One region of the Methylophaga sp. UBA4204 genome, then DNA from elsewhere that is predicted to be linked to it. Evidence: riboswitches for the same ligand, from Rfam matches in the RefSeq annotation. Region 1 holds a riboswitch; each other region holds the start of a gene.
What was found. A riboswitch is a leader RNA that binds a small molecule or an ion and turns the genes downstream of it on or off. The one in region 1 is predicted to bind cyclic di-GMP.

Region 1 (9,973 bases):
TTCGGCCTGTTTATGCTCCGTAATATCACGCAATGTACAAATCATACCGGCGACACAACCATCATTTTCAGTTAATGGTACGGTCGATATTAATAGTGAAAGCTGTTCACCATCACGCCGCTCAAGTGTCGTTTCCAGGTTTTCCACTGATTGAAAGCCATTAAAAACAGCAATAATACTGTTTCGATCTTGCTGAAAGGGCATGGAGGCCAATGATTCACCCAATAAATTTGGTACATCAGCAAATAGCCTTTCGGCTGCAGCATTACAAAAGGTGATGTAACCGGCATGATCCAAGGAAAGTATCGCATCACCGGATTGTTTCACCAGCATCGCTAAGCGGCGATTTTCGTTCGTGCTTTGTTCCAAAGCATCGCCGACCCGATTAAAATTTTGGCTAATCTGATCCATTTCTTTCAGCGAAAAACGGGGTAATCGCATGTGCAGATCACCGCGCTCAAACCCAGCCAATGCATCCAACAATCGTTGTAATGGTCTGATTACCCAGCCCACACCCCAATAGATGAAAAAGGCAACCACCACAAAAATAATCATACCCAGCGCCATAATGGCGCGAATATCCTGCCAGCGTTCACTGATTTCCTGCATGGGAGCAGGATAGATAACCATATGGCCGGTACCAAAACGTTTGGAAAGTGGCGTGAGATCTGGGAACAATAACTTTACAAACCAGGCAGGAGGCTGGACTGACAACTCTTTTTCCGGTGTGCCTTCAAAAAGCAGTCCTTGGCGATCAAACAACAAAATATGCAGACTGCGAATTTCACTTAATGCACGCACTAATTCATGCATGTGCTCACTGACACTGGTATTGCGAGTAAGCGTACCGCCCGCCAGCGTGACGGTGATAATGTGTGCTGTTGCATCCATGGTTGAAATAACTTCTGCTTCAACAGAACGTTTAGCGTTGGTTATAAGAATTGCGGCACTGCCCAGCATTGATAACAAAAGCAGGATGGCAAAAAATAAATTGGCGCGAAGTTTCAGGCTCATACCACTTTGGTTTCCGTTGTTCCCTTGCCACCAAGATTATCCACCCAGCGAAGACTGATCGTATCTCCGATTTCCCCTCCTTTGAGTTGAAAGGCAAAGTAAGGATTACGTGAAGTTGCCGTACCACATTTCACCGTTAACACTTCTTCCTGGTTACGCCAGCAGCGAATGTCCTGAATGAATTCAGCCGGAATCAGCTCTTCCTGCTCGTTTTTACCCCGCCCTGTATGCATTGGATGGGACAGTAAAATTCTGATTAGCGTATTACCCTCCAGCAATTTGGCCCGTATTCTATCTCTGGAATTTGTTGTCATCAGGCACACCCACCAATATCAATTTCCACATAACGACTGGTTCGGTAAAGCTTACCATCCGCCCTGACCATGGCAATTATCTCCGAATCTTCGGCGACTTTAAGCATTGTTTTAAAGGGAAAGCTGACTACAGAAGTGGGTTCAAGGGCCATTGCCAGAGGGAAAGGGTTTTTCTCCACCAATAATGCCACTCGCTGAATATTTTCCAGACTACTGCTGATTTCAACCGGAACACTGGCCCCATTCACAGCATAGGTAGGAGGAGAACCAATTGTGAATTGAATGGCTTCTTCATTAACCTCTTCAGCCTCTCCCAGAAACGTTAATATCGCATCTTCCAATGTTTCTGCATTGAAAGCATCCTGAGGCCAATGTGCTAATAGAATTCTTGGAGCCATTAAACCACTAGCCGCTACCAAAGCCAGCGTTGAAGCAGAGATGGATTGCTTTAGTAATTTTCGACGATATTTATCTAAATTATCATTCATCGAATTTCTTCCATCATTGCGATATCCGTTTCAACCTGTCTCAAACGTGAGCTGATTTTAGCGAGTTCAAATTCATCACCTCGGGCATAGTCTGCTGCAATTCTGAGCTGATCTGCAGCCTGCATCAACTGACCAGAACTATGATAATGCTCAGCCAGCCAGACATGAGATTTACTTTTCTGTCCCATATCACCATAAGCTTTGGCCAATAATCTGTATAAATCCGCAGAAGATTCACCGACATCTAATTGACGTTGCAAAATAGTAATCGCTTTACGTGGTTCATTGGCTCTCAACAAGGCTTGAACTTGCTTGATAGAAAGCGCCCAATCATCCGGATAAACCCGCTGAAAATCATTATAAATTGCCAGTGCTGCATCCATTCTTCCCAACGCAATTTCGATATCCGCCAGCACCAGATGATAGCTTAACTGATTATCATCCAAATCGATTAAGTCATTAATTTCATCACGAGCCTGGGTATAGTTGCTATTTTTCAATAATGCCAGGGCATAACCATATCGAGTGACAGACTGATCTTCTGTTGTATTTTCTTTCAGCTTATCTTCATAGGTTTTGATCAATTCACGCAGATTTGCAGATGTCATGACACGCACTTTTTCACGCATCAGATAAAACTTTTTGGTATCTCTTATCTGGGGCCGTGGTTCAAGATTGGCAGCACGTCCACGGGCATCTGCAATACGGGACACGGTGATTGGGTGAGTTCTGAGAAATTCCGGAATCTGGTCGCCACCGTAGAAGCGACCTGCAATCTGCAACCGCTCAAAAAAACGTGGCATCGCATTTGGGTCAAAGCCTGCATTTACCAGAGTTTGCATGCCCAAATTATCGGCTTCAGCTTCATGTGCCCGACTGTAATCCAGTTGCATTTGCACATTCCCAGCCTGTACCGCCATGATAGCAGCCGAACCTGCACTCGGGTCAGCCACCCCCAATAAAGCCGCAGCAATCATCGCAGCGGTCATCGGAATACTCATGCGTTTAGAACGTTCGAAATTACGCAGAATATGCCGTTGGGTAACGTGCGCTATCTCATGCGCCATGACCGATGCCAGCTCACTTTCTGCTTCGCTCGTCAGCATCAGTCCGGTATGAATGCCAATAAAACCGCCTGGCGCGGCAAAAGCGTTAACAGAATTGTCAGGTACCACAAAAAAAGTGAAAGAACGACCGGGATCATCACTATTGGTCACCAGACGATGTCCAAGTGAGTTGATATAACTATTCACTTCCGGGTCATCAACCAGGGTCACTGATTGCTGCAGGCTCCAGTAAAAAGACTGGCCGACCTGATACTCTTCCACAGGCGAAACCAGAGCACCCGCACTGTCCCCCATTTCTGGCAACGCAATATCCAGGTTTGCCTGGGCAATGCCTTGATTGCTCATCAAAAATATAACTGTAGCGATAAGATATTTCATAACGCCTATAGACCTTGGCTCATTAAGACCGGTTCCACAAAGACAAAAACGCCGCTTGCGTTTATCATGTGAACGGATATTTTAAAGGAAATCAGTATGTCAGATTTTGATACAGAAATTGATACATCAGGTTTAAACTGTCCACTTCCAGTGCTTAAAGCGCGTAAGATGCTCAATGAAATGTCAGCCTCTCAGCGACTGCGACTCATATGTACCGATACTGGCGCGCTAAAAGATATTCCGGCCTTCTGCAAAATGACTGGTAATCCGCTACTCAGTAGTGAAGAAGTCGACGGAAAATTGTATTTCATCATCGAAAAAGGGGTATGACTGCATGGCCAAAAAACTCGCCATAATTGCAAGTAAAGGTACTTTAGATGGTGCATATCCACCATTTCTACTGGCCTCCACAGCAGCGGCGCTAGGGTTTGAAGCCAAAATATTTTTTACCTTTTACGGTTTGCAATTGCTTAAGAAAGATATGTCTCTTAAAGTCTCTCCTTTAGGCAACCCTGCTATGCCCATGCCTGTTCCGGTCCCCAGTATCGTGCAAATTATTCCAGGGCTTGAAGCCTTTGCTACCTGGATGATGCAACGCAAATTGAAAAAGAAAGGTGTTGCCAGTGTTGCTGAATTACGTGAGATTTGTCTGGAGTCAGATGTTGAATTAATTGCCTGCCAAATGACTGTCGATTTGTTTGATTTTAAAAATTCAGATTTTATCGATGGAATCAGTCATGGAGGCGCTGCCACCTTTCTGGAATTTGCCAGCGAAGCCGATATAACTTTATACATCTGAATAACCGTATTCGGTTTGGAATAGGAACAGCTTTATGCAATTTGTCTGGAAGACTTTTTTAAAAGGTTTGGCGACAGCGTTACCCGTCACCCTGACGCTTTATCTTATTTATTGGTTGGCTGTTACAGCAGAGCGTGCATTACGTCCGATAATGATTGCCATTTTACCCTATGATTTTTATTGGCCAGGGCTTGGGTTATTAGCGGCTATAGGGTTAATTTTTGTGATTGGAATTGCCGTTAATGCCTGGCTGGTCAAACGACTGTTTGATATGGGTGAATCCATCCTGGATCGCATTCCGCTGGTGAAATCGATTCATGGTGCATTACGAGATTTCACGCGTTTTTTCTCTCGCGAGAAACAGCAGGAAAGTCTCAGCAATGCTGTTGCTGTCACCATCGGTGGGGTTCAGCTGATTGGCTTTCTGGTGAAGGATAACGTTAGCCATGTTTTAGGCATGGAGGATCAGGAAAATAATCTGGTCGCCATATACCTGCCAATGAGCTATCAAGTTGGTGGCTATACAATTTGCGTTTCACGAGATCAGGTTCGGTCTTTGGAAATGTCGAATGAAGACACGATGCGCTGGATCCTGACCGCAGGACTTTCAGATAGTGAAACAGAAAGCCATCAACCAAAAATCATTGTTGAAAAATAATTTTTCACAAGGCAACTGGTAAAGAATTGTCATTACTTTCTTAGTTGCGCCGTATCCATTACCCAGTGGGATATTTATTCCTTTCCCAACCTCAACTTTCTGAATCTGATAAACCTAATACAAATCGATAAATTTGTTACAGAAAAAATGAAGGTTCTAAAAGTTGATGGGGAGTATGCGAATGACTATCCCGCTATTATTCATTTCCAGTCAAAAATAATCTATTGATTATTATTGGTGTCCCTGACAGGAGTCGAACCTGTGGCCTTCCCCTTAGGAGGGGGACGCTCTATCCATCTGAGCTACAGGGACATCGGCCGCAATTATATCAGTCAAGCTGATCGGCTTCACTTCGAAACAAACCAATTGGCGGTTGAACGGAAGTTATACAAATAAAAAAGCCGTGATGAAATTAATCATCACGGCTTTCTGAAAGAAATAAAGTTAAGCGACTTTATTTTTTGCTCTTCGACGTAATCCCATGAGTCCAAGCAATGCAGGCGCAAACATGAAAGCGGCGGCAGGGATTGGAACTTCAGAGACTCCGACAACACTATTGTAAGACATGTCCATGTAACGTACTCCAGCTGGGTCGTTATTGTCTCTAAAAGTAATTCCTGCAAAAGCACCCAAGCCGGAGATAGAGTATTTGTTGTACCCTTCCAGCATGCTGATTAGTACTGTGTTGATTAAACTACCACTATTTGAAAATAAATCTGCAGCAACATTGGATCCTGCAACAGAGCTTCCCATCACCCATGAAAAACTGTCGGCATTAAAATCAAACAAAATCGACAATGGGCCCTGAAAACTTGAGGGTGTAAGAAGTGAATTGCCAGAATCACAACCTGTGCAACCTGGATCAAAAGAGACAACTCTTATTGTTCCACTTGGTGTTAGTGATAATGGCCCTGTAGGGGAACCTGAAATTGCTGAGCCAGATGCAGTCTGACCTGTGAAAGTTTGTGAGAAACTTGCCCCATCAGCATCAATAAGGGTGGAAGTGGTAGCCCCACTCAAATCAATGTCGACTGTAGCGGCAAAAGCAGATAAAGAAAATAATGAGAAGATTATCGTAGCTATCATCTTATTCATCGGTGAACTCCTTAAAGTATGCAACCCAGCCCTGATACCTTTACTTAAAAGCACAGCTGTAATTTTCCGTCCAAGGCTCACGCCAAGTTTGGCATAATAAATAGCGTGATTAGATCACTCTTTCGAACTTACACTAAATTTTATTAAAAAGTATTGTACTTTAGTACTAATTAATAAATCTTTGATGTTAATTATTAGAGCTAATAATGTAATCCCAGCCCTATCCTTCTCATTTTGGACAGATAAATGTTCAACGCTCTATCCATCTGAGCTACAGGGACATCGGCCACAATTATAGCAGGGCTATTTTAGACCGACGAATTCTGAAGCATTCTGTCGGGGATTGAGCGGCTAATAAATTAAAAAAGCCCCTCATCAGGGGCTTTTTTATTTCATTTAAAACTCTAAACAAATTTTACCAAAATGCTGATTCGTTTCTTGGTACTCAAATGCTTTGACAATGTCCTTTAAAGCAAAAGTACGATCAATAATTGGTTTTAGCTGATTAACCTCGATAGCTTTAATCATCTCCTGCTGATGGACTCTACTACCAACAAGGACGCCCTGAAGCCTAACCTGTTTCACAAAAGTCTTCACAATATTTATATCGCAAGTCTGTCCAGAAAGAATACCGATTAACGAAATTTGGCCAGCGATACGTACAGCGTTTAGAGACTGCTCCAATGTTTCAGCACCACCAATTTCAACGACGTGGTCAACACCTTTTCCATCATTAAGTTCTCTGGCTAAAAAGCCCCATTTAGGTTCTTTTTTATAATTGATCACATGATCTGCTCCCAGCTCCTTCAACCTAGTGAGTTTTTGATCACTGGATGAAGTGGCAATCACTTTGGCGCCTGCCATTTTGGCAAACTGTAAAGCGAAAATGGATACACCACCAGTCCCTTGAAGAAGAACGGTATCACCTGATTTGAGCTGATTAAAATCGAACAAAGCCCGCCATGCTGTCAAGGCTGCTGTAGTCAACGTCGCAGATTCTGTATGAGACCAACCTGAGGGTGACTTGGTGAAAGCTTCAGCCTTTGCCGTGACATATTCTCTTGCGTAACCATCTACTCCATCGCCAGGAACAGTTGAGAAACCATCAACGACTGGTTCACCGCTTAACCAAGAAGGGAAAAACGTACTCACAACGCTATCACCGACCTTAAATTCGGTCACGTTTGGCCCCACCTCTATTACTTCACCGGCACCATCAGCCATAGGTATTCTTTTCTCTGATGCAGGCCAGAGCCCCTTGACGACCGCATAATCGTGATAATTAAGCGAGTTAGCATGAAGTCTGACCAGAATTTCGCTGTCACCTGGCGAGATTGTTTCTGTTTCTTCTACGCTAACTTTATCAAAGCCACCACCCGCTTCGACGAAAATTGATTTACCTTTCATGTCTGCTCTCTAGTTTGTCTAAACATACAAACTAACATTCAGGTTACAATAGTCAACCAGTTAACTTTTTGTAACCTACAAATAACTATGAGAGAAAACGACCAGACTTGTTATAAACCTTGCCCAGTTGAGAGGGGAATGAGAATTATCGGTAATAAATGGACAGGCTCCATTTTGTGGCACCTGAAAGATCAGCCCATGCGTTTTAATGAAATTGCGAGACAACTTGCCGGGGCCAGTAAAAAAGTCCTGGCAGAGAGGTTGAAGGCAATGGAAGAAAATAAACTGATCACCAGAGATGTGATCTCAAGCAAACCTGTCGCGGTCCAATACAAAATTGCGGCTAGAGGATTGAATGCCCTGACTATACTTGAAGAACTAAAAAACTGGACCCTTGAAAATGATCTTTAGCTAATCGGCTTGAGTACACTCTAATTCATCTGAGCTAAAGGGTCATTGTCGGCAATTATAATCGTCAGGGTTTCAACTATTAGTATTAGGGATTTAGGTATAGCTTTTGAGATTTCCTAATCTGAATTGAAACGTCATTTGCACTAGCGTTAGAGTGTTTGATCACCTGCCTAACGGGTCGGACAAGCATTTGAGCTGAGAACGAATAAACTTTGCGCTGACGCTAACACTATTCTTCGGTATAGAAACATTACTCACTTAAAAAAGAAGCCAGCTCGTCAACATGCGACTGAGTTTCGTTAATCAGTTGACCAATTTGAACCGCTGCTTCATTCGATTTTTTCGAAAGGTTGCGAACTTCATCGGCCACTACCGCAAATCCTCGTCCAGCTTCACCAGCTCTTGCTGCCTCAATGGCTGCATTAAGCGCTAACAGATTAGTTTGATCGGCTACTGCATTTATTGTCTTTACTGTGGCTTGAATTTTACTTAACACATTCGACATAGAAAGATGAGTTTCAGCCACCAGCTTATTTCGAGAAGAGACATTGCTACCAAACACAATGTACTTAGAAATATTGCCGTTTAAATCTGTTATTGCTGAGATTATGCACTCTAAAATTACTTCACCACCTTGATGAGCCAGTTTAATCATCACCGCGGTGGGTTCACCTTTTTCGATCAATTGTTTGCGAGGCTCATCTAAATGATCTTTCAAATTTCCCAGTAAAGACTGCATTTGCACTTCGTCGACAATGTTTAATTGTTCATAAGTAAACTGATTAGCTGAAATGAACTGCCCACTTTGATTAAACTCCATCACCGCCGAATGACTGCTAATAGCATCTTTTTGGTTGATTTGCTCTAAGACCAGACGTTTAATTTCACGTACATCAGAACTCACGCCAACAAACCCAGTATGTTCCCCCTTTTCATTGAAAATTGGGTTCACTGACAACACTATCCAATAGGGCACACCCTCTTTGGTAAAGTTTAAAATCTCTTCATAAAACGGCTCTCGTGCTTTAAGTTTTTGAGAAATCCGCTTAATTGTGTCTGTATCAGTTTGTTCACGCTGTAATAAAACTCCAGGCTTTTTACCTTTTACTTCTGCAAGTGTTAATCCTGAAAGCTTTTCAAAACCGGGATTAACATATTCGACAAACCCATTTTTATCAGTGATCAATACACTTGTACTTGTGTTACTTACTACTTTGGATAACATTTCGAACTGCTTGTAGTCTGCAAGTTGCGTTTGTTTAGATAATAAGAAAGCTGATAACGGGCCGCTATCAGAATCAAGAGTGGAGTGGGTTACTTGATAATAAAAATCATCATTCTCAGATAAGCGAAGTTTTCGATCTGTAATCTTGATGGCGTTTTGCAAAGCCTTCAACAATTGCGGACTATCGAAAACAGAATACATCTCATCAGCATCAACCGAATCTATATTGGATGTGACTAAATTATTGTGATTATCAAAAACAGCATAAATATTTTCACTAAAAGCTAATAGTTGTTGCCAAGCTTGTTCACCTAAGAGTTTCTCAGGTAAAGGTTCAAAAAGATAAAGTGAGCAAGACTCGAGACCTTTAATTGTCAACGAGAAAATATGCTGGCGTAGATGAAAATCATCAAAAGCAATGGTTTTATTAGCTTTATCATAATGATCAATCAAGGACTTTAAGACACCATTGCGGTCTAAACCGTTAAGTTTACGGCCTATTTCGCTAAATGCCGGATTGGAAGCGATAAGATTACGATCACTATCAACCACAACAGCTGCTGTTTGATGTGTGATAACTAATTGTTCTGCCAACTCTTTTCGATTTACTTTCGAACTAAACCACATAATGGCTCCTACTTAAAGATTAATCGTATCCTATTAACGTTGGTTACACGCAATTAGATCACACAACCAAGTGACAGACACATACATGTATTCAAAAGTTTGTATTTCATTGCGTTCGTTTTCTGAGTTTTTGTTAGCGCAGGAAATTAAGTGTGTTGTTGAACTATGATCAGTCATTCAAGCAGCCTAGCTGGACTTTACGCTAAGCACCTAATAACTTTATAGTTTTACGATGCATAACGGCACCATAGACATGACGCGGAATATTTTTTGGAGGAGGTGGGACGCTCTATCCATCTGAGCTATAGGGAAATTGGCAGCAATTATAACAGGGGCACATCCAGTATAAACCTTAGATTTGGCTTTAACGCTTAGGTTAAAGGTTTATAGCAATATTTCGGTGTCAGCAATATGATAGGTGAATATCCAATAAACTCGAAGCCCGACCACGCCTAAATGCAAGTTCGAACCTAACATATCTACCCTACGC
Region 2 (9,973 bases), on a different contig from region 1:
AGTGATCGTGTCAAACATCTGCTGGAACTCTCTAAACGCTTTAACTACACCATCGCAGTTGTTTACCTCGATTTGGTCAATCACGAAGATGTGAAAGAAACACTTGGTTATATCGCCGGAGATGATTTGTTGCACGCTGTCGCCCGACGTATTGCCAGTACCATCAGAAGTGCCGATACCTTGATACGTTATGTTTTTAGCGATGACCACAGAAATTTCGATATCGATCAAAGAGCAATTGATCGGGAATTTGATTCGCTTGCCAGAATCAATGGTGAAGTCTTTGCCTTGGCAGCGGTAGTGAAATCTGCCGATGCCGCAGCAATGATGGTGGCACGATTGCAGGATACATTAAAGGCACCTTTCACGATTGCAGACTCAAAAGTCATGGTGAATACCCGAACTGGTATTGCTTTATTTCCACAAGATGCAGAGACCTTTGAAACGCTTACCCGTGGTGCCGCAATCGCCCTGGATATTGCTAAAGAAAAATCACAACCCAGTTACTTTTTTAACGTAAAACTTGGCGAAGAAATCCAACGCCGCTCCCTCATCGCGAAACGGATTGAATATTCACTGAAATTTGATCCCGATAGTTTCTCTATCCGAATTCAACCTCAAGTTAATGCTCAGACCCATCAACTTACCGGTGCCGAAATACTGTTACGCTGGGATGACAACACTCTGGGTAGTGTTCCCCCCGGTGTATTTATTCCTATTGCCGAAGAACGCGGTTTAATCAATGAGGTCACTAAACTGGTTTTACAGTTAACGGCCAATGCCCTGAACGCCTGGAAAAAACAAGGTCATACTTTGTTTACGGATCAGGGGATTCGCATGGCAATCAATATTTCTGCTAAAAGTATTGATGATTTGGTTTTCATTGATGAATTTATTGCCGAGGTAAAACAATCAGGTTTAAGCCCGACGGATTTTGAGCTGGAACTGACCGAAACCGGAATCATGTATGACCCCGAAACTGCGATAGAAATCATTAAAAAACTCAAACAGGAAAACTTTGTTCTGGCGATTGATGATTTTGGGATGGGACATTCTTCGCTCAGCTACCTGCGAAACATTGAGGCTGACATTCTCAAAATCGATATGTTCTATATCCGCAATATGCTCAATGACAGTAAAAATATGGCGATCGTTAAAACCATCATTTCAACGGCACAGATTTTTGGTATGAAAACCTTGGCTGAAGGTGTTGAAGATGAAGAAACAGCGAATGAATTAAAAATCTTAGGCTGTGATTATGCTCAGGGTTATTTCTTCTCCTACCCTCTCACCATTAGTGAGTTCGAAGAGAAATGGATAAAACAAAATCGCACTTCCAGGGGCAACTTAAACAATCGTTGAACTGTTCAACGAATACAGTTTTTGCCACGCTTTTTGGCTTTGTACATGGCTTCATCGGCGGCAGCGATAAGTTGGGTAATTTGCTCTCCCTGTTCGGGAAACAAAGCGATACCAATACTGACAGAAAGTTCTATTTCATGTTCTTGCCATTCATAGGGTTCTGACAGTGACAAACGGATTTTTTCGGCTACTCCCAATGCACCTTTGCGGTTTTCCACTGTATCCAACAGCACGACAAATTCGTCTCCACCAAATCTTACGACGGTATCGGTTTCTCGCACACAATCGGTAATACGTCTTGCTGATTCTTTTAACAGTTGATCACCGGCTGCGTGGCCATAGGTATCATTGGCCTCTTTGAATTTATCCAGGTCCATGTACATCAGAGCAAAATGGTTTTGTTCACGCTTGGCTCTTAATAATGAACGTTGCACCCTATCCTGAAATAATTCCCGATTGGGCAAGCCGGTTAATGCATCATATAAAGCCAGATGTTGTAGTCGTTCAAATCGTTGATGGCGTTCAATTGCAGTGGCAACCTGTAATGCCGTAAAGGTCAATAACGCTCTATCGTTTTCATTCAGCGAATAATCTTGTTCCATTAAAGCCAGGCCAATAATGCCGTGAGACTCTTCATCAAACACCAGCGGCACCAGTAACATTAATTTGTCATCAATTTTTTCGAGCGCGATTTGATTATCACTGGCAATGCGAAGCTTCACCTCATTTTTCAGCATATGCATGCAGCCGCCCACACTCTCAAAAATGGTGTGCCATTTAGAATCATTTATGGGCGAGACTTCAACACCGAAGGTCGCGATGGAGATATGAGAGTCGAGATGAAAGAGAATTTGCTGGCAGATCTGTTTGATGCCGTTGGTTCGGTGCGCAGTGTCTGATATCGCAATCAGCGAATTTTGCATTTCCTCTGCGGCTTTAATACGGGTGATATCACGGGCAACGCCCAATCGCATTTTATGCTTGTCTGACCAGCTGGTGGACCACAGCAGATGCACAACCTGACCATCTTTTCGTATATAGCGGTTCTCAAAATCCAGGACATGTTTGTCCTGCATAACACTATCAATACTTTGCTGAGTTTTATCATGATCTTCGGGATGAAGCAGATCCAGCATTCTTTTGCCTATCAATTCTTCGGCTGGATAGCCGAAAACGCGATGCGCTCCATTGCTGATATAGATAATCCGGCTGTCTTCATCCACAGCACAAATGGCGTCGAGCAGTAAGTCTACGTATTCGCTAAATGAATCAAGAAGAGGTTTATCCATAACATATTCTTACGTGTTGTCGGGCATCTGACAAGCATCTCACCAGTCTGTAACTACTAAGCTATCGACCTGTTCGTGCTATCAATCTGTGCAGTTATTCATGAACCGTCGGAATTATTCACTTAAACGTCAGGAAAAACCGCTTGCGGTCATTCATTGATAGCATCGTCCTGGTTTTGCTGTTTTAGTTTTTATCAGCCTTTGGGCCGCTACGTAGCTGTGGTTAACCACTATAATTTTTGCCATTTTATTTATTGGCCTGGCCAATTGCGCTAAAGATCACCTCATTTTCGTCTAATGATGGATGAAACAACGCTCCAGAATTCAAATCACGCCGAAGATGAGTTGATGAATCCAAACCGGTTTTCGACATCTTCACTCGACATTGGTTTTGCGAACAAATAGCCCTGAATTTCATCACATTGATGTTTCTTGAGAAAATCACACTGTGCCTGGGTTTCCACGCCTTCGGCAATAACCGTTAAACGCAATTGTCTCGCCAGAATAATGGTTGTATGCACAATGCTCATATCATCAGCATCATCTGGGATACCATCAATAAATGATCGATCAATTTTAAGTCGATCAAATGGGAAACGTTTTAAATACGCTAGACTTGAGTAGCCAGTTCCGTAATCATCAATTGCCAGACAAATGCCCATTTCATGAAGCGAGTTTAAGATAACAATAGCCTGTTCAGGGTTCTGCATGGCACTGGATTCGGTGACTTCCAGTTCCAATAGATGTGCAGGACAACCTGTCTCATCAAGAATTCGTCTTATATCTGTAGCCAGCCCGACATAGTCCAATTGTCTGCGTGACAGATTAACTGCCATCCGAAAATTCGTTTTACCGGCCTCGAACCATTTTTTTGCCTGCAGGCAGGCGGTCCGTAAAACCCAATCACCAATCGGTAAGATCAAACCTGTTTCTTCCGCAACCGGAATAAAAGTGGCTGGAGAGATGAAGCCAATTTTAGGATGAGACCATCTTAGTAACGCTTCTGTACCTATGCATTCTCCGGTCGCTAAATCCATTAACGGCTGATAATGCAAATACAGCTGGTTTGTATGCATCGCATTTCGTAAATCATTTTCCAATTGCAGTCGTGCATGAACACGATCATCCAGTTCGGGACTGAAGAAACGGAAAACGCCTCGGCCTTGCTCTTTGGCCAGATATAACGCTGTATCAGCATATTTCACTAATGTTTCAGCATTGACTGCATCTCGGGGGCACAAACTGATCCCAATGCTGGCATTAACATGTAATTGATGACCTACTACCATAAAGGGTGGAGATAAAATGTCGAGTAGCTTTTGGGCGACATGTGCCGCATCGTCAGGTGTATTAATACTGGGGAGCAAAATCAGAAATTCATCACCTCCCACCCGGCCGATGGTATCTTCTTCACGTAATACCCCAAGCAGGCGTGAACCAACCTGCTGTAACAGCAAGTCACCTGCCTGATGACCAAGTGAATCATTGATGGTTTTGAAGCGATCCAAATCCAGAAACAAAACGGCCAATACATCGGCATGACGTGTAGCATGGGTAATCGCATGCCCGAGACGATCCATCGTCAATAAACGGTTTGGTAAAGCGGTTAATGAATCGTGATAGGCAAGATATTCAATATGTGCTTCCTGCTCTTTCCGTTCCGTTATATCCTGGGCAGTGCCGGCAATTCGATACACATCGCCCGCTTCATTCAATATCGGAAAGGCTCTTTGGTGAATATGACGAATGGTGCTATCCGGGCGGATAATGCGAAATTCAATATCGTATTCGCCAGTTATCTTGCCTTGAACAACAGCCTGACTGACATTATTTATATCTTCAGGATGAATCGTTTCCAACCAGGACGACGGCTTATCATAAAGACTTTCACAGCTGCGTCCCCAGATGCTTTGATAGGCTGGACTGATATAAAGCAGATGCCCCATAGCAAGATCGGTCAGCCATACAACTTCTTCAATATTATCGGCAAGTTGCCGGAAACGTTCTTCCTGCTCCCGCAAAGCAATTTCAACCGCTTTTCTTTCAGTGATGTCATGCGTTAGTGCCAGATTGTAGCCAATTCCGCCATACTCAAAATAGTTGGCATTCACCTCGACTGGAATGATCCTGCCGTTTTTTGTTTTATGGCGAGTTTCCAAACGAACGGAACGTTCTTGTTTAAGTTCTTGCCAATGTTCGTTCCAAACCTCCTGAGAGGTATCTGGGTCAACTTCAGGAACGGACATAGCCATTAATTCGTCACGGCTGTATCCCATGGTGTGACAGGTTTCATCGTTGACATATCTGATGCGCCCTTTTCCATCCAGCAGATAAATGCATTCTTTTACCTGATTGATAGCAAAATTTAACAGGGCGATACTTTGATCTGATTTTTTACGCTCTTCGATATCTTCTATCTGCGAAACTAAATACAGCGGCTGGTTGTTTCTTCCTCTGACAATGCTGGTTGTGAGTCTTGCCCAGAAATAGTCCCCATTTTGATGACGATAGCGCTTTTCAATCTGCATATAGGGAATTTGATCAGCAATCAGCCGATCAAGCTCCGCTTGTCCTTTATGCAAATCCTCGGGATGGGTCATTTCCTGATAGGTCATTTGCAGTAGTTCAGTTTCGGAATAGCCGAACATTTCATAAATGGAATGATTGGCTCTTAACCACTGCCCACTCAAGGACAACACCCCCATTCCAATCGCAGCAAATTCAAACGCCTGCCGAAAGCGTTCATCACTCTCACGTTGTTCACGATATATCAGCAAGCTGGTCAAGCCATCAGATAAACGATGACCGATTTCACTGAATAAACGTTTTTCGTCGTTAGTCCACTCTCGCTCATACGAACATTGATGCAAACCAAACACCCAGGGTTTACCGGTTTTTGGATAGATGGCCGTACCGATGATTGAGCGAATATGATGCTCTCTCAGAAATTCGGGTGCATCAGGACTTTCTATAGTGGTAATCAGCGTTACTGGTTCACTGTTGGCCAGATAGGCTTCCAGACCTCGGGCTGCCTCTTCGGTCATCGGGAAATCTGTTCCAGCAGACAGACCACCAGGGTAGTCAGGAGTGGTCTGCTCCATGGGGATATGCCAAGTGGCACTTGCTGGATCACAAGGATATAAAAGCCATGCTCTGTCACATGCAAAACACGACAATATCGCTGCCAGAACATCACTCATCATCTGCTCAAGATCATTGGTGCCCTGAATAGCCCGGTTGACCTGATCCAGACATTCAAGAAACCACAAATGAGACTGATTTTCCTGCTCTGTACGTTTCAGGTCGGTGATATTTTGAAAATAGCCATGCCATACCATTCCGTTTTCTGAATCCGCTTCAGGCATGGCTTTGCAATCCACTAAAACCTTACCTTTCTGAGGGTGTAACACATGCCAACCCAGATTCAGAGGTTGCATCGTTTGAGCTGACTCAGCCATTTTCTGCAGAATAATGCCACGATCATCTGAATCAATGCTCATCCATGCAGACGAGGAATCTTCAATAATTTGTGCTGCGGTAAAACCAAAAATATCAACGATGGAAGCTGTACTGTCGAGAATTGCTATCTGCCGCTCAGACTGCAGACAAAACTTCACTATGGCAACCGGTGAGGTATCGGCTACATAGCTGTTCACGAGAGGCTTTTTGGCTTTGTTTTGGCTGAGGTGGTCATTAGATAGATGGTCAATACCCCGTCTGTTTTTACTTAGCGATTAAGTTGAAATAATTTCAAGGACTTACTGATTCATAACAGGCAATTAAAAATATTTAAACAGAACTGTTAATTGATTTTAACGATCTTAAAATGCCGGGGCATCTTAGGCATATTACCTTTTCATTACAAGGGATAATTCTCACTAAAACCAGGGACTTTTACCTTGGTCGTAATATATTGACTCCAAGGAAAGAAAATAATTTGTCCCGTAGAAATTTAATGCGATTATAGAGATTTATTCTCCAAAAACCTGTGCTCTCCATCTCATCCTCAAGCATGAACTAAAAGCAAGTGGTCTTATGGTTTTTGTGAGCGTTTGATGAGTCAGGTCAGTAGAGTTGTAAAACGTTGGGCGGGAGGTGAGTTTACAAAAACACCTGGATCGTTTTTTTCTGCGAAGCAGACATTTACGATCACATTTTCATAAAGCCAGTAAATATAACCGCCTTCATCCATCCGGTAGCGCCACTGGTACTGACACTGTACCCACCCTTCTTCGAGCGAAGTAAGTAATATCGGTGGTTCATCGGCCTGTAATCGTGGTTTGAACTCCACTGTCTTGACTTTTAAACCAACACGAAAACGATCAATTAAAAAATAATCATCTGTCAGTTGATAGCGAATGCGATTTCCGGAAATATCATCCCCATGCTTATCAAGCAATATTTGCTTATTAGACAAAACAGAAGAGGAGGATTTTAGCGGATAGCGATCAGGTAATCCTGCCCTTGCTTTTTTGTGCGCATCAGAAAGCTGAGATTTATCCCACTGAAAGATAATAATTTGTACAACGAGTTTTTGCATTAATAAGTTACCGGACTAACCGTAAGTGATTTATTAAGTGTATTTGTACCAAAGTACAATTAAAAAACGTCTAAATAAGGATTATTTTGAATCTGTGTCGAACTTTATAAGACACATTTATTTTTAATTTTTGCCAAACTTAATGCGAATTAAGGACGGAAAGTTTCCGGTCTCAAAGTTGAGATTGCTGAACTACAAAAATTGAGGATATATCTATGAAAAACTTAACAAAAATTTTAGCAATATCTGCATTATGTTTTGCTCCAGTTTCCTTTGCTGCAACCATTGATAGCCTATATGATAGCTTTGAAGGTGAAGGTCAGGCGAGTTCTGTCTTAAACTATAACAGCTTCGTTAATTGGGATGTATCAAACGGTACGGTTGATTTGATCAAAAACGGTAATCAATGGGGAATCGTTTGTTCAGTTGGTAGCTTTTGCGTAGATCTGGACGGCTCAACTGGTGACGCAGGAATTTTGTCTTCTAAAAATGGTTTTTCTGCAGGAAAATACAAAGTGAGTTTTGATTTATCTGGTAATCAACGTAATGGTCCTGCTGACCAAGTTTCGGTGTTGTTTGGAGCAGGTGCACTTGTTAATCATCTTCTCTTGGATTGGGATGAAAATTGGCATACCTATAGTTTCCTGGTTGATTTGGTTGATGGGGATAAATTATCTTTTAGAAACTTCGGGGGGGATAATGTTGGAGCGATGCTGGATAACATCCGGGTTTCAGCCGTTCCAATACCAGCAGCAGTTTGGTTATTTGGTTCAGGTTTGATGGGCTTTTTAGCAATGCGTAGAAGAGCGAAAAGCCAGTAATTCTGACGCTTATTTTATCTAAAAAAGCCGTGACAGTTTCTGTCACGGCTTTTTAATTGTTAGCATAAGATGATCAATTGACCAAGCTTTGAATCGGAGCAGGAATACGTCCGCCTAGTCGCACAAAGCGGTTTTCCTGATTCCCCATATTGACAGCCATCACTGGGCCTTCACCCAACAAACCACCAAACCGGACAATATCACCTGCTTTTTTGCCAGGCGCTGGAATCAATCTTGCTGCTGTGGTTTTTTTGTTAATCACACCAATTGCCATTTCATCAGCAATAATCGCGGATAGCATTTCAGCTGAAGTATCTCCAGGTAAAGCCACCATATCCAGGCCAACTGAACAGACTGCCGTCATGGCTTCGAGTTTTTCCAGATTCAAGGTGCCGTTTGCAGCCGACTCAGCAATGGTCAAATCTTCACAAACCGGAATAAACGCACCACTTAAACCACCCACATGTGAGCTGGCAAACGCACCACCTTTTTTCACTGCATCATTGAGCATGGATAAAAATGCGGTACTGCCAGGTGATCCAAAAGCTGGCAAACCGATCGCTTCAAAAATCTCTCCGACACTGTCATTACGATTCGGTGTCGGTGCCAACGACAAGTCGACAATACCAAATGGCAGATTGAGTAATTGTGCCACTTCACGGCCCACCAACTCACCAGCACGTGTCAGTCTGGCTGCTGTTTGTTTAATGACATCCGCCGCACGGCTCAGATCCATATTTTCATCTTCAGCCAAGGCTTTTTCCAAAGCCGCTTTTACTACACCGGGACCACTGACACCAACACTGACAACCGCATCTGCTTCACCGATACCTAAATAAGCACCGGCCATAAACGGTACATCCTGAGGAATATTGGCAAAGACCACTAATTTTGCAGCAGCAAGGCCATCATCGTCTGCAGTGAGTTCTGCAGCCTGTTTGATGATTTGCCCCATCTTGAGAATCGCGTCCATGTTGATACCGGCACGCGTACTGGCCACATTGACGGATGAACAGATTCGTTGCGTTTCCGTCAGCGCCTGTGGAATGGCTTCGATCAAAGCCTGATCGCCCTTACTCATGCCCTTCTCTACCAAAGCAGTAAAACCACCAATAAAATCCACACCCAATTCATGCGCCGCTTTATCAAGCGTTACGGCGACCTCAACTAATTGTTCTGAACTGAAAGGTGCACCGACAACACCGATTGGGCTGATAGAAATCCGTTTATTGGCAACTTCAATACCGTAGCGTCTTTCAATGCGGTTACAGGAAGCCACCAATTGGCCAGCATAACGGGTGATTTTGTCGTAAATTTTACGTTTGAATGTTTCCAGATCATGACTGACGCAATCGGTCAGGTTGATGCCAACAGTGACGGTGCGAAGATCCAGGTTTTGTTCCCGCACCATCATCAAAGTTGAAATAATGTCTTTTTCGTTGAGCATGAGAGGTTCCTTAATTACTGATGTTGCTCACGGATTCGAAGATCTTGCGATGTTGCGTATCAATTTCGATATCCAGTCTCTGGCCGACTTCATGGAGTGCATCACGCAAATCCTGCATGATGGTTGAACGCGGTACATCAACTTCAAACACCATCAGATTATCCATCGGATTCTTACCGCCTTTGAAAATCGCCTGAATATTGGTGATATTCACCCCATGACGGGCGAGTTGGGTAGATACTTCAGCCACCAGACCCCGTCGATCCGGGCCGATTACGGTCAGAATATAGGGTTGCACTTCAGGCGGATTTTCCTGCCAGGGTGTTGGTTGCTCATCCCAGGGATCAACGTGAATCGACAAACGCATTTTCTGGCCTACCTGCTGGAGAGCCTTGTGTAATTCTTCACACTGAGCGTCTTCCGGCATTGAAACCATTAATAATGCGCCGAATACCGATTGAAGCAGTGTTTGGCTCAGATTTTCAATATTACCGCCGTGCTCGGTAATAACCGT
Region 3 (9,973 bases), on a different contig from region 1:
AACTGTCGGATCAAATGGTGCGACTCAAGAAATCAGTTTAAATAACAACAGCACTGTGCTTGCTGGTGGTACTGTTGCTAATTCAGGTTCTTGGCAATCATTGTTTGATGTTACAACTGATGTTGATACTCCTGTAAGAGTTGAGTGGTCATTTAATCCTTCAACAAGCTTGGATTCAGCTCAATTGGCTTTTGGTCTGATTTCTGGCCCTGGTGGTAATTATGTTGGTTTTCCAACTATTTATAATATCACTGGTGACTTTATCTTTACTGCCATTTTGACTGCAGGTTCATATTTTGCAGTAGATATTCTTAATGCCACTTCAGGTATTTTGAAATATGACCTGTCAATCTCTGCAGTACCAGTACCAGCTGCATTGTGGTTGTTTGCACCAGCACTGTTAGGCTTCTTCGGTTTACGCCGTCAAGCACGGAAAACAGTGGTTGCATAACACCAAATGAGTTAACAATATTGTTAGTTTTAAGAAAAGGGAGCTTCGGCTCCCTTTTTTTGCAGTTATGTACTTGATTCAGTTAGCTATTATTCACAGCATGAAGTGGGACAACCAATAGAATATTGTTATAAAGTTCATTAAATATGGATATTGTGAGAAAAAGAAAATCAGCTATAATCAGCCTGAAATATATAATTTTTTTGCAATAAATTTGTCACTAGTACCATAGTACAATTTCAATCATGCAAATGAAGTAGTAGTGTTTAATCATCACCGAGATATTTCTTGGAGATAAAAAGTTCAGAAACAATGTTGTTTCTGTTTTTGTTGCCAAACTTACCGTGAGGTAAGGTCGGAAAGCCACGGATCTTCTGGCTGGATTATGAAGATGGCCGGGTTGCATTGCTTAATTTTTCAATTAAAGGAAATTATTATGAAAAATGCGATGCTATTTTGTATAGCTTTATTGTTCTCAGTTGGTGCTAATGCCGCTACACTGACATTATCAACAGTTGGTTCTTCAGGTGCTACTCAAAGTATTGATCTGAATAACAACAGTACAGTTCTTGCTGGTGGTACTGTTGCTAATTCAGGAGTTTGGGAATCATTGTTTGATGTTCAAACTGATGTTGATACACCGGTGAAAGTTGAGTGGTCATTTAACCCAACTAACAGCTTGAGTAATGCTCAATTGGCCTTTGGTCTGTTGACTGGCCCTGGTGGTGGTTATGTTGGTGCGCCAACTATTTTTAACATCACTGGTGATTTTATCTTTACTGCTATTTTGACAGCGGGATCATTCTTTGGTGTTGATATTTTTAATGCCACATCAGATGTTCTGAAATACGACCTGTCAATTTCTGCAGTACCAGTACCAGCTGCATTATGGTTATTTGCTCCAGCATTGATGGGCTTTTTCGGTTTACGTCGTAAAGCACTGAAAACAGCTGCTGCATAGTAACAAATGAGTTAACAATATTGTTGGTTCAAGGAAAGGGGGCTTCGGCTCCCTTTTCTTTGTGGGGCTCAATATCATCAAAAGACTCTAAAATTTTGCATCTGCGATTTACCTACCTGATTTGAAAAATCCACAAAAACTGTTAGTCTGTAACTGAACTTTCAGGAATATAAGAAAGTCTCAATTTTAGAAACAATTCTGTTTCTATCTTCAATATAAAGCCAAACTTGTCGTGAGGCAGGGTCGGAAAGCTACGGATCTTTAATTGACTAAAGATGGCCGGGCTGCATTGCTTATTTTTTCACTTAGAAGGAAATTGCTATGAAAAAAGCGATGCTATTATGTATAGCCTTTTTATTCTCTGCTGGTGCAAACTCAGCAACTCTTAATTTAACAGCTGAGGGCTCAAATGGGGCATCCCAACAGCAAGTCACCTTAAATAAGAACAATGTTGTTTTAGGTGGTGGTGTTGTTGAAAGCTCCAGATCAAATTGGAGTTCAATGTTTAACGTCACAGCAGATACAAATACTGCGGTTGATGTTGAATGGTCATTTAACCCAGTGAGAAATCTGGTTTCTGCTACTGTAGCAATTTTTGCATTAGATGGTAGTTTTACAGAAACGTACGATATAACGGGCGATTTTACTTTTTCGGCCATATTGTCAGCAGGTAAAACTTACGGTTTGGATATTTTAGATGCTACATCACATGCATTAAAATATGATGTGTCAGTTACCTCATTATCAGAAGTGCCTGTACCAGCCGCATTATTTTTATTCGCTCCCGCCTTATTAGGATTGATTGGCTTGCGTCGTAGAGCCAAGATGACTGCAGGCTGAAACGGTTAGGAGAAATAAAAAGGGAGCTTGAAGCTCCCTTTTTTATATATTTTTTGTCAGAAAAGACTCTGTACAAACTGAATAAAAAACGTTATGGTTAAATTAACTTCCTTAAAAAGCTGGGAAGTTTTCACAATGGAAAGGATTTCTTCTTTCCTATCAATAGCCAAACCTGTTGTGAGGCGGGGGCGGAAAGCCACGGGTCTTACCTTGTAAGATCGCCGGGTTGCATTGCTTAACTTAATCTATAAATCAAACCCCTTAAAGGAGCGACTTATGAAAAAAGCGATGCTTTTCTTTATGACGTTATTTTTCTCAATTAGTGTAAATGCAGCAACCTTAAATTTGACCACCGCCGGATCATCAGGTGCTACGCAAGAAGTTAGCTTAAATAACAACGATGTTGTATTAGGCCACGGAACGGTAGATGAGCCAAACACCAACTGGTCATCATTTTTTGATCTATCTACAGATCAAAATACACCCGTTAAAATTGTATGGTCATTTAATCCAGAAGCAAATCTAAGTTCAGCTACCGTATCGTTATTTGAGATGGGTGGTGCTGTTATCGATCAGTTTAATCTCATCTCAGATTACTCATTTACCGCCACGCTTATGACTGGTATAAACTATGGTTTGGATATCTTTAGTGCTTCTTCTGATGAGCTGAAATATGATGTTTCAGTATCGGCTGTGCCTATTCCAGCAGCGCTTTTTCTCTTCGCACCTGCCTTATTCGGCCTATTGGGACTGCGTTTACGTGCTAAATCAAAAGCGTAAAACTGATTAATTCAATAATAATATCCAGTTAAAATAAGGGAGCAGAAATGCTCCCTTTTTTTATGCTTAAATAACGTGTTATCATCCGAAGCGAAAGTAATTTATAAACATGGAGAAGAATAATGAATAAATTGATAAATGCAGTGTTGCTATTAGCGGCACTTTCGATTGGAACAGTTGTTCATGCTTCAGAACCTTATACACTTAATGCAGGTGACATGTTAAGCATTTCAGTTTGGAATGAAGATGCCCTGCAGAAAGAAGTCGTTATTCTTCCAGATGGTACTATTTCGTTTCCCTTAGCTGGCCAAATAAACGCGAAAGATAAAACGGTAGTTGAAGTAGAAACCGAACTTAAAGAAAAACTTTCAGAATATATCTCGGATCCAGTCGTTAACGTTACCGTAAATCGGGTTTCAGGTAACACTGTACATATTCTAGGTAAAGTCCAGACTCCCGGCTCCTTTGGAATGAGTCAACCGCTTGATGCAATGCAAGCTTTGAGTTTGGCTGGTGGACTTACGACTTATGCGAAAGAAAACGACATTATCATTTTGCGTAGAGATGGAATGAAACAGCAAATCATTCCGGTCTATTACGCAAATATTAAACAAGGCAAATCACTTGAATCTAACGTGCTGCTTGAAAGCGGTGATGTCATTATTATTCCTTAATGAGGAATAATAATTATCGACACCAAAATGGAGTCAGCATGAAAATAAAAATTATTATGTCGGTTTTGGTAGCAAGCATGTTCCAATCCAATATCGCCAGTTCAGCCGAATACATTATTGGTGCCGATTTTTCTCCAACATTCAGTTATGATGACAATGTTCAGTTACAAGAAGATAAAGAGGGCAGTTTTGTTACCAAACTTGCACCGACATTATTACTTTCTCGTTCTGTCGAAAACTCAACAGTCGCACTTAATACCGGTTACAGGGTAGAAAGATATACTAGTTTAAGTGAGCTGGATCGCCAGGATCCTTTTGCCAATTTAACGGGTAGTTATAATACAGAACGCAGTGCTTATGCTTTAACAGCAAGTTATGCTGAAAGAGCTCAACGCTCTATTGCTGATGAAGATACCGGTGATTTTGCGTCTAATGCAACGGTAACATCAAAATCATTGGCACCAAGCTATCAATATCAATTTAATGAACGTGACTTTGCTTATACCAGTTTTAATTATAACGAGCGAACTTATGATACAAGCGGTTTTAGCGATAATGAGACGAGGTCCTTAACAACAGGTTGGCGGCGCAATTTGTCAGAACGTTTGACCGGGGGGCTGGCACTAACTTATGCACAATACGAATCTCAATCAGAATTTATTGAATCAGAATATGACAGCTATAACCTAAGTGTAACCAGTACTTATCTAATGAGTGAACGTTGGTCATTTTCAGGACAAGTAGGATATCGAACATCTGACAGTGAAACGCAATCACTTTTTGGTGGGCCAAGACAAACAGACAGAAGCTCAGGATCGTTATTTGATTTTTCGGCAAATTATATTGGTGAATTAAATACTTTGACATTTTCCTTATCACGTTCACTTAATCCTTCGGGTGAGGGAGTGGTCAATGAAACTGACCGAGTATCCCTTAATTGGAACAGGGATATTGCAGAAACCCTTTCGTTGTCAGTCAATACGTCGTATCAGGAAACGCAGTCTGCTGATGACCTATCTAACACTGATAGAGAATATTTTACCCTTTCGCCAGCGCTCAACTGGCAACTCGAAAGAAACCTTGCCCTTAAGATGGGGTATCAGTATCGCCAGCAAAAAGGCAGCAGTTTTGGTGGGTTCGATACGATTGATGACAAAGTCGACAGTAATATGTTTTTCTTAACGGTAAACTATAACTGGGATGGACTGCGTTTTTCGCGATAACTTTAAGAGTACATAATGGAAGAAGAAGTCAAAAGTCTACGGGATTATCTGGATATTCTGTGGCGACGTAAATACTGGATTGCGATTCCAGCTTTAGCTCTGATGATAGGCACGGTAGTATTCACATACTCACTTCCAGAGAGTTTTAAATCCCAGGGTTTGATTTTGATCGAATCACAGGAAATTCCACAGGATTTGATTCGCACCACCGTCACTAGTTACGCAGATCAGCGTATAGAGGTTATCAAACAGCGTCTACTCACCACCAACCGGATTATGGAAGTTGTTGAAAAACATAATCTTTATTCTGAACAAAGAAAAAGCTCACCGATCACCGCACCAATTGTTGAGTTGTTTAAAAGCAATGTTAGTGTGGATATTATTCAAGCAAATGTGACGGACCCTGCCAGTGGTCGCGCCAAAAAAGCCAGTATCGCCTTTACTGTCTCGTTCATGGATCAGTCCCCACGAAAAGCTCAACAAGTTGCTAACGAGCTGGTTACAGAGTTTTTAAATGAAAATGCCAGAGCTAGAACAGACCGGGCCGAGGACACCACCCAGTTTTTGAAACTGGAAGGTGACAGAATGCAGAAAGAAATTCAGCAAACCGAAAAAGAAATTGCGGAATTTCGAGATCAATACAGTGACAGTCTTCCTGATATGCTGGATTACAATCTGAGCACGGTTCAGAACATTCAGGAAGAAATCTCTTCAATACAAAATCAGATCATGGTGTTGAGTGACCAGATGACCACCATGGGGTTACAGCTTTCGATGATTCCCAAGCAAGCTACCGGTGCGACCAGCAATGCTGCAGGTCAGCCTTCAGCACCGATGATGGCTTTACAAGAGCTACGCGCGCAATATCGTTCGATGCAAAGTAAATACTCGGCTAACCATCCTGATTTACAACGCGTAAAACGTGAAATAGATGCCCTTGAGGCAGAAGTTGGTGTCGATGCGTCCCCTCGTGAAGAAGTTGAAATGCAATTGACTTCTGCCAGAAGTAATTTGCAAACACTTAAGCAACGTTATGCGACAGAGCATCCGGATGTAAAATCTGCTGAAGCAGAAATAACCCGTTTGGAACAACGTCTAGCGGATCTGCCTGAAGAGAATACTGATTTTGAAACACAAACCACTACTAGTTCTACAAATCCAGTATATATAGAAGTCAGCGCCAAAATTGATGCAACTGAACGTGAGATCGGTCGTTTGAGAGAGAGGCAGGCAGACTTGCGTGAAAAACTGGCTGAGTATGAAAACCGTGTTTACCAGACCAATCAGGTGCAACGTGCTTATCAGGATCTGACCCGTGATCGTGAGAATAAATTAGCTAAATATCAAGAGTTAAGAGCCAAACAATTAGAAGCAGAACTGGCACAAACACTCGAAACAGAGAACAAGGGCGAAAACTTTACTCTGATCGAACCGCCTCAAGTTTCCAATACCGCCGAAAAGCCAAATCGCAAGAAACTTATTGTTATGGGATTTGCAGGATCAATTGGTGCTGGAGTTGGTCTTGGGCTTCTGGTCGAAATGTTATTTGGCGGAGTGCGTGGCTATACCCAAATTTCCAGAATTGTCGGAAAGCCACCTATTGTTGTTATCCCTCTTATTCAGACCGACCACGAAAAACGCCGTAAGAGACGAATCATTTATAGCTTGATCGTTTTAGGAATTATCCTTGGCCTAGGTGCTGTCATATTGTTTCATTTCTTTGTAATGAACCTTGAAGTGTTATGGTTCAAAGTACTGAATAAACTGAGCTTGCTGTAACAACAGTATCAACAATTAATACGGTAGTTTAATTATGGATAGAATTCAGAAAGCGCTTGAAAAAGCTAAACAGCGGCATGCTCAGAAACCGGAACCCATCAGAGTAGAACCAACTAAAGCTGAGAATAGTGTTTCACAAGCCGAAGATCCACTGGCAGCTCCTATTGAGTCGATATCGTATTCCCAGACCAAAGTGGTGAATGTTCCAAATCATCAGCTTGAACGCAAACGAATCATTGCCGGTTTCTACAATAATCCGCAATCAGCCGTGTTCAGAATGTTACGGACCCAGGTACTGAAAAAAATGCGCAGTAATCGCTGGCAAACGCTGGCAGTGACCTCTCCAACTGCCGGTGAAGGTAAATCAGTTGTGGCTGCTAACCTTGCTATGGCAATTGCAATGGAGCTCAATCAAACCGTTTTGCTGGTAGATATGGACTTGCGTAATCCGAGTATCAGTAATTATTTTGGTCTCAATGCTCAGGTGGGTCTCAAAGATTATCTTTCAGGTGACTTAAAACTCTCAGAGGTTTTAATCAACCCAGGTATCAAACGATTGGTTATATTACCGGGAGTCGGCAGAGCAGAAGATTCTGCTGAACTGCTTTCCAGCCCCAAAATGGCCAGTCTGGTGGCTGATATTAAATCTCAGTATGATTCCCGTGTCATTATTTTCGATGTTCCACCTGTGTTGCAGACTGATGATGTGTCGCTTGCAGCAAGCTATTTTGACAGTACTTTGCTTGTACTCGAAGATGGTAAAAATACTGAATCGAATATTACTAAATCTTTGCAGATGCTTGAAGGCTCACCCTTGCTTGGTACAGTGGTAAATAAATCTGCCAGTCCCCCCGAACATCAAAATTATTAATCTATGTATACAGAACACTTTGGTCTTAAGCATAAGCCTTTTAACCTGGTACCCGATCCTCAGTTTCTCTATATGAGCCCCAACCATAAAAAAGCGCTCACAATGCTGGAATATGGTTTGATGAGTCATGCTGGGTTCACGGTGGTGACAGGCGAAATCGGTGCGGGTAAAACAACGCTGATACGGGCTTTGCTAGGAAAGATTGATGATGATTGTGTTATTGGCCTTATAAATAACACACATGAATCATTTGGTGAGCTGATGGTATGGGTACTGGATTCGCTTGAAATAGAGTCTAGTGCGACAGATAACGCTGGCCGCTATCGCGATTACATTAATTTTGTTGTCGAGCAACATGCTCAGGGGAGAAGGGTAGTATTAATTGTCGATGAAGCGCAAAACTTGTCGGTTCAGGCATTAGAAGAATTACGACTTTTATCCAATGTAAATATCGACTCGGATATTTTCTTGCAGCTCGTATTGACGGGGCAGCCTGAGTTAATCGAAAAACTGAACCGACCAGAACTTGTGCAATTTGCACAACGCATTGGGGTAGAGTTCCATCTTAAAGCGCTTAGCTATCCGGAGACACAAAATTACATTGAATACCGTTTGGAAGTAGCGGGAGCTAAACATAAAATTTTCAGCAATGAAGCCTGCGCCGTAATTTATTGTTATAGCGAGGGGATCCCCAGACGTATTAATAACCTGTGCGATTTTGCTTTGGTTTATGCCTTTGCTGATGATAAAAAAGAAATTGATGTCGCCCTTATACAAGATATGATGCGGGACAAAAAATCTTCTCGTATTGTGGAGACCAAGGCTTCAGAGAACCCGGATGTAAAACGAGTTAAAAGCTGGTTGCTGGAGCAGCATAATATTCAGATAGTCTGATCTTTTATCGGGAATTTTTCACTTGTAACCGAAATTATTTCTTTTTGTGATAAGTATCACGATTAAGCTCTTACTAAATTATTAATATTCAACCATCTCCATAATAAAGGAGATGAAGCCATCGAAATATCAAAATCCTTTAAAAATCCTCTGCCCCCCAGAGGCTTTTTGGCCCGACTGAAAGGTCGGGTTTTTTTTGGAGCTTATTACTGGGTAAATTGGTCTATTGATAGGTACTGAAAGCAAGAATTTTTGCTTACAATCTCACAAGTTCTTGTTCAAAAATCAACCAATTGTGAATGTGTGAATTTGGTCACCTTTATTTGTGTAGTATGTACATATCATTCAACGCGTATCATCTTTAATTCATAGGGGGGACGATGATCATGAAACTTATTTCAATTCTATTTTCAGGTTTACTTTTAGCGATTTCTGCTTCTGCAGCATCCGCACAAAATTACTATGTTTGTGATAACGGCGACGACAATAACAACGGCCGTTCCGAAACCTCGCCATTCCGCTCATACGAAAAAGCAATGGATACATTTGATAAAATGTCTGCAGGAGATAATATCCTTTTCTGCCGGGGGGGTAAATTTGAAATCACCGAAAGAAAGTGGATAGCCAATTCCCGATGCAATGCAGAAAAACCATGCGCTATCCAAAGTTATGGTGATGAATCTTTAGACAAGCCAATGCTGATAAGCAACGGGGAAACTGCAATTAATTTCCAGAATTCTGGTTCATCAAAACCAGATGGTGGCTATATTGTCAGGGATCTGATGATTATTTCAAACGCTAGTCGTCATTCCGGTATTGCAATGTATAACGATGTAGATGACTTACTAATTGAAAATGTACATATCGAAGGATTTTCAGTTGGTATCCATGCTGCAGGGGCAAATAGCCCAGAGCAAGGCTCAAATCAGGCAAATGATCGGATAATAGTAAGAAACTCTACCATAATTAATAACGCACATCAGGGATGGCTTGGTGGTTGTAATGATTGTCTCATTCATAATAATACATTCGAAAACAATGGTTTTAAAGGCCCTATTCTTTATCACAATATCTACATTAGTAGTCCGACTAAATCACAAGACTTCAAAAATAGTAATATAAAATTTAGTAATAACATAATCAAACATTCAACAAGGGTTGATGGGATTTGTCAGGGGGCTTCCTTGGTGGTGCATGGAATTATTCGGAATCTTGAAATTGTTGACAATAGTATAATTGAAGATAAAGGTAAAGCTGGTTCAGCCTGTTGGGGGATCGCGGTAGATCCAGGCAATAACCTTAATGAATCGTTTATTGGTTTGACAATTAAGCGTAATACTGTTCGGAATGTCGGCGGTCTGGGTATCGGTTGTGCTTCTTGTAAAGATGTTCTCATCGCAGATAACATCATTATTGACGAATCAGATATCATAAGAAATGCAATTGCAGTGCCCAATAAACCTGAAGATAGTCTAAAGTCAGAAAACGTGACCATCAGAA

Region 2: linked by a shared signal. The riboswitch ahead of B3182_RS07080 (VPLPA-CTERM sorting domain-containing protein) and the one ahead of B3182_RS00650 (hypothetical protein) in region 1 are both predicted to bind cyclic di-GMP.
Region 3: linked by a shared signal. The riboswitch ahead of B3182_RS11060 (hypothetical protein) and the one ahead of B3182_RS00650 (hypothetical protein) in region 1 are both predicted to bind cyclic di-GMP.

The regions. Positions count from the first base shown of each region.
Region 1 is NZ_DFTU01000005.1:35,134-45,106, reverse strand. It holds gene B3182_RS00690 (histidine kinase) at 1-1,014, opposite strand, end outside; gene soxZ (thiosulfate oxidation carrier complex protein SoxZ) at 1,011-1,328, opposite strand; gene B3182_RS00680 (thiosulfate oxidation carrier protein SoxY) at 1,328-1,816, opposite strand; gene B3182_RS00675 (M48 family metalloprotease) at 1,813-3,261, opposite strand; gene B3182_RS00670 (sulfurtransferase TusA family protein) at 3,358-3,591, shown strand; gene dsrE2 (sulfur carrier protein DsrE2) at 3,596-4,060, shown strand; gene B3182_RS00660 (DUF502 domain-containing protein) at 4,095-4,718, shown strand; tRNA gene B3182_RS00655 (tRNA-Arg) at 4,954-5,030, opposite strand; gene B3182_RS00650 (hypothetical protein) at 5,163-5,813, opposite strand; cyclic di-GMP riboswitch class I at 5,830-5,916, opposite strand; gene B3182_RS00645 (zinc-dependent alcohol dehydrogenase family protein) at 6,210-7,220, opposite strand; gene B3182_RS00640 (winged helix-turn-helix transcriptional regulator) at 7,359-7,631, shown strand; partial or broken gene B3182_RS00635 (methyl-accepting chemotaxis protein) at 7,954-9,483, opposite strand.
Region 2 is NZ_DFTU01000048.1:55,396-65,368, reverse strand. It holds gene B3182_RS07100 (EAL domain-containing protein) at 1-1,362, shown strand, start outside; gene B3182_RS07095 (GGDEF domain-containing protein) at 1,368-2,651, opposite strand; gene B3182_RS07090 (bifunctional diguanylate cyclase/phosphodiesterase) at 2,981-6,307, opposite strand; gene B3182_RS07085 (hypothetical protein) at 6,712-7,191, opposite strand; cyclic di-GMP riboswitch class I at 7,314-7,391, shown strand; gene B3182_RS07080 (VPLPA-CTERM sorting domain-containing protein) at 7,407-8,012, shown strand; gene B3182_RS07075 (PFL family protein) at 8,086-9,459, opposite strand; gene B3182_RS07070 (glycine cleavage system protein R) at 9,470-9,973, opposite strand, start outside.
Region 3 is NZ_DFTU01000077.1:25,021-34,993, reverse strand. It holds gene B3182_RS11075 (hypothetical protein) at 1-451, shown strand, start outside; cyclic di-GMP riboswitch class I at 774-859, shown strand; gene B3182_RS11070 (hypothetical protein) at 888-1,412, shown strand; cyclic di-GMP riboswitch class I at 1,623-1,704, shown strand; gene B3182_RS11065 (hypothetical protein) at 1,734-2,252, shown strand; cyclic di-GMP riboswitch class I at 2,408-2,486, shown strand; gene B3182_RS11060 (hypothetical protein) at 2,529-3,032, shown strand; gene B3182_RS11055 (polysaccharide biosynthesis/export family protein) at 3,155-3,706, shown strand; gene B3182_RS11050 (OmpG porin family protein) at 3,745-4,929, shown strand; gene B3182_RS11045 (GumC family protein) at 4,945-6,708, shown strand; gene B3182_RS11040 (P-loop NTPase) at 6,743-7,579, shown strand; gene B3182_RS11035 (ExeA family protein) at 7,583-8,473, shown strand; gene B3182_RS11030 (right-handed parallel beta-helix repeat-containing protein) at 8,860-9,973, shown strand, end outside.